Regions from separate parts of the Paraliobacillus sediminis genome, predicted to be linked through region 2. Evidence: riboswitches for the same ligand, from Rfam matches in the RefSeq annotation. Region 2 holds a riboswitch; the other holds the start of a gene.
The links. A riboswitch is a leader RNA that binds a small molecule or an ion and turns the genes downstream of it on or off. The one in region 2 is predicted to bind thiamine pyrophosphate.
Positions count from the first base shown of each region.

Region 1: linked by a shared signal. The riboswitch ahead of tenA (thiaminase II) and the one ahead of thiW (energy coupling factor transporter S component ThiW) in region 2 are both predicted to bind thiamine pyrophosphate.

Region 1 is NZ_QJSI01000003.1:600,465-602,673, forward strand. It holds gene cydC (thiol reductant ABC exporter subunit CydC) at 1-937, shown strand, start outside; TPP riboswitch at 993-1,101, shown strand; gene tenA (thiaminase II) at 1,187-1,861, shown strand; gene D2K60_RS15650 (DUF3231 family protein) at 2,056-2,209, opposite strand, start outside.
Region 2 is NZ_QJSI01000001.1:423,265-425,473, forward strand. It holds gene D2K60_RS01885 (NUDIX hydrolase) at 208-678, shown strand; gene thiW (energy coupling factor transporter S component ThiW) at 733-1,230, opposite strand; TPP riboswitch at 1,311-1,426, opposite strand; gene D2K60_RS01895 (ring-cleaving dioxygenase) at 1,600-2,209, shown strand, end outside.

The DNA of each region.
Region 1 (2,209 bases), on a different contig from region 2:
TGGCGCTTATTTAGTTGTAGATGGTACGTTAGAAGGACTTTTTTTAGCGATGCTTGTGATGATCTCTCTAACCGTTTTTGAACCTGCAGCTCCTATGGCTGTTTTCCCGATTTATATGCAAGAAAGCCGGGACGCATCAAGTCGTTTATATAATGTGGTGGAGGATCCGGATATTCAAGTGAACGCAGTAGAGATTATCAGTCATCAGGTTGAAAGCAGGGCACCAGCAATTAAATTTCAAAATATCACCTTCACGTATATGGGAGATTGGCGTACAACCATTCCTTCTCTTAGTTTAGAAATTCCAGCAGGTTCGAAAACAGCAATTGTTGGAGCTAGTGGATCAGGAAAATCAACTTTACTGCAATTGGTTTTAAAGCTACAACAAATTCAGACGGGCACTATTTATTGGAATGATCATGATATTTCAACTGTTTCAGGAAGTGCATTATGGGAAAAAGCAATAGTTGTTTTACAAGAAAATCATTTCTTTTATGGAACAATTCGTGAAAACTTATTGCTTGCTGATGCTGCATTAGATGATTTTATATTAAATGATGCATTAGTAAAGGTGCAACTTGAAGACTTTTCGCTTGATGATCATGTATCAGAAAACGGTGAAAATCTTTCTGGTGGCGAAAAACAACGTCTGGCAATTGCTAGAGCAATCTTAAAACAGGGTCATTTGTGGATTTTAGATGAACCAACGTCATCTCTTGATGCGCAAACAGAACGAATGATTCACAAACAGCTTTTTGAACAAGCGCAAACAGATACGTTACTGTTAGTTAGTCACCGTTTAAATGGTTTAGAAAAAATGGACCAAATTATTGTCATGGATCATGGTGAGATTATTGAATCTGGATCTTATACAGTATTAATGCAAAAGCAAGGTTACTTTTATCAAATGAAAACACTCGAAGAAAGTTTACTTTAATAGCATTGACATTATCTCCCTAGATGTTATTCTATAAACAGAACCAAATAGCACGAAAAACCACTAGAGGAGTCTTTTATAAAGACTGAGATTGAAGTGATACTTCAAGACTCTTAGAACCTGATCTAGTTCAAACTAGCGGAGGGAAGTGGATGGAAATAAAGTCTTTCTTTCGATTACTTTATCATGCCACCACTTTCTTTTAATCAGAGAAGGTGGTTTTTTATGCAGATAAAGGAGGAAGTAACGATGAAATTTTCAGAACGTATTCGAAAGGAAGCAGATCCAGTTTGGCAGGCTAGTTTTAATCACCCTTTTGTTAAGGGGATTGGTGATGGCACATTACCTATAGAGAACTTTCGTTATTATGTCATGCAGGACTCTTATTATTTAGCACAATTCGCCCGTGTTCAGGCACTTGGTGCTGCAAAGGCGGAGGGTTTAGAGACAACAAATAGTATGGCGTCACATGCGCAAGGAACCTATCAAGCAGAATTAGATTTGCATCGTACTTTTTCTAAATTATTAGATATTACGGATGCAGAACAAAAAGCATTTAAACCTGCTCCAACCGCTTACGCTTATAGTTCTCATATGTATCGTGCTGCTTACCAAGGTCATCTCGGTGATGTGATTGCAGCAATATTACCTTGCTACTGGGTTTATTATGAAGTTGGAGAACAGTTAAAGAACAAAACACCAGACGAGCCCATTTATCAAGAATGGATTAAAGCATACGGATCTGATTGGTTCCGCACGTTAGTAGAGGAACAAATTGATAGGTTAGATCAATTAGCTGAAACTGTAACCTCATCTGATCGAGAACGAATGAAAGAACACTTCTTAATTAGCAGTCAATACGAATATTTATTTTGGAACATGGCTTATAAATTAGAAAAATGGCCACTAGAAGAGATGAAATAAGCTGGTATTAAGGCTAAAAGTACTTTACGCAGACAGTAATTGCTTTTTAATATATGGACTTAAGTTATAATTCGGCGGAAGTGATAGAATTGAGACGTAAGGTGAGTTGCTAATCCGCATTTTTTGTATTAAACACCATTCGAATTACAAAGTAGCTAAAATAAAAAAGCACTAGAATTCTAGTGCTTTTTTTGCTATTCTTTATTTGGAATTTTCGCTTGCATTGGAGGGAGTATGATCCATCCTTTGTCTTTATTCAGTCGGAGCGCCTTTGCTCCAGCTTGTGCTTTATTCATATGGAACTGTCCAAATAGCATTGCAATATCTTCGCGTAGAGACTGTCCAATG
Region 2 (2,209 bases):
TTCGCTTTTCGTGCCTGCGGAAAGGGAGCCAATTTCATTTGAGGGGCGGGTCAGGAAATTCTGTTATTTCTGCGTTTATAGTTGTTTCGTAATAAACGACAATCTTTTAGAAAGTAGTTTTTAAAAAAACTGTCAACGATTCGCGCGTATGTTTTTGTGAGAAAGTTGTGTTTTAAATCAAATAAATGTTCGAAGGGAGAGGTGACGATGGATTATATTAGTTATGTTCGATCAATGGTAGGACAGCAACCAATTATTATGGTTGTAAGTGGTGCGATAATCTTTGATGAGCAAAGACGTGTTTTGCTCCATTTACGTGCGGATACTCAAACATGGGGATTCCCCGGTGGTTATATGGAATTAGGTGAATCGGTAAAGGAAACCGCAAGAAGAGAGGTTTTCGAAGAGACAGGTTTAAAGATAGGCACGTTAGAGTTGTTTAGTATTTATTCTGGTGAAGGTAATCAAAAAACATTAGCTAATGGTGATCAAGTGTCACTTGTACAGCATTGGTTTACATGCGAAGACTTCACAGGAGAGTTAATCAAAGAAAACGAAGAAACATTAGATACAGCATTTTTTTCATTAGACAAATTGCCTGAAAACTTGTTTCTAAGCCAAATGAAGGTAATAAATGATCTACAGTCAACTGCTAGTAAACCGATAGTTAGAGATTAGTGATAAAAGGGTTTCCGCTGGCTAAAGAAACCCTTTAACACGAATCAATAAGAATTAAGATTGTATATTATTTGGGACAAGTGTATGCTGTTTTATTCTCGATAAAACAAATACCCCAAGTATTGCTCCTGTACAACTACTAACGATAAAGCCTGGCACAAATGCTAATGCTCCCGCAGACTGTCCTAACACAATATTAGCAATAGGAACAGATAGTAGCGATCCAATTACACCAGTACCAATTATTTCTCCAGTTGCTGCTAGTGCCTTTTTCTTTGTCCAACGATAGAAGTAACCAGCGAACAACGCCCCAATCATTCCGCCTGGAAAAGCTAATATCGTACCTAACCCTAATAAATTACGCAGTAAGCCGATTACAAAAGCAATAATTACAGCTGGAATGGGTCCTAGTATGACTGCAGCCATAACATTGACAGCGTGCTGTACGGGATAAGCTTTGGCAATTCCGGTTGGAAACCATAATAGTTGTGCCCCTACCGTACCAATTGCCACAAATAATGCCATCGTGGTTAATAATCTCGTTCTATTCATTCAAAATTCCCCCTATTAAAAAAATATTCAAAATAAAAAGCCAGCTCCTCAAAAAAAGGACCTGACAGTATCTACGAATGTAAACGATTCGGCTACTTCCCTCCGCTAGTACGAACTAGATTAGGTCCAAAAGGGTTAAAAAGCTTAATCGCGCTTTTCTCTCAGCCTATGCATATAGGCACCCCTAGTAGTTAATATGAAGTTATTAGTTAAAGCATAGCATAAGAGGATTGGAACATAAAGGGAAATTAAATAATATCATCACAAACATTTATCTTGAATTCGAGATAAAAAACGTATATAATTAAAATATAGTCAAATAGTAAGCTATCGTTAGTTTTAGAAAGATGATCTTAAGGAGTGATTGAAATGGAATTAAAGGGAATTCACCATGTTTCTGCCATTACAGCAATAGCTAAAAATAATTATGATTTTTATACGAATATACTAGGAATGAGACTTGTTAAAAAGTCTGTTAATCAAGATGACACAAGTATGTATCACTTGTTTTATGCGGACGAAGTTGGTAATCCAGGAACAGATTTAACCTTTTTTGAAATTGTACGTGCTGGTCACACATATCAAGGGAATAATAGCATTTCACTAACTTCCTTACGCGTTCCTACTGATAGGGCATTAGTTTATTGGGAAGAACGTTTTAAAGAAAAAGCTGTGACATATCAGCCAATTGCTGAACAATTTGGTCGTAATGTATTGTTTTTTCAGGATCCTGAAGGACAAAGGTTAGTGCTTGTTTCTGATGAACGAAATAAAGGAGTTGCAGCTGGTGTCCCTTGGGATAAAAGTCCCGTGCCAAAGGAATTTGGCATTACTGGTTTAGGACCAGTTAAATTAACTGTACCTGAGCTAGGTCCTACTACGCGAGTGTTAACTGATATACTAAACTTTCGATATAAAGGAAGTTATCCAGCTTATGTGGACGGCCAACCTGAAATAGAGGTCTACGAAACAGGTGAAG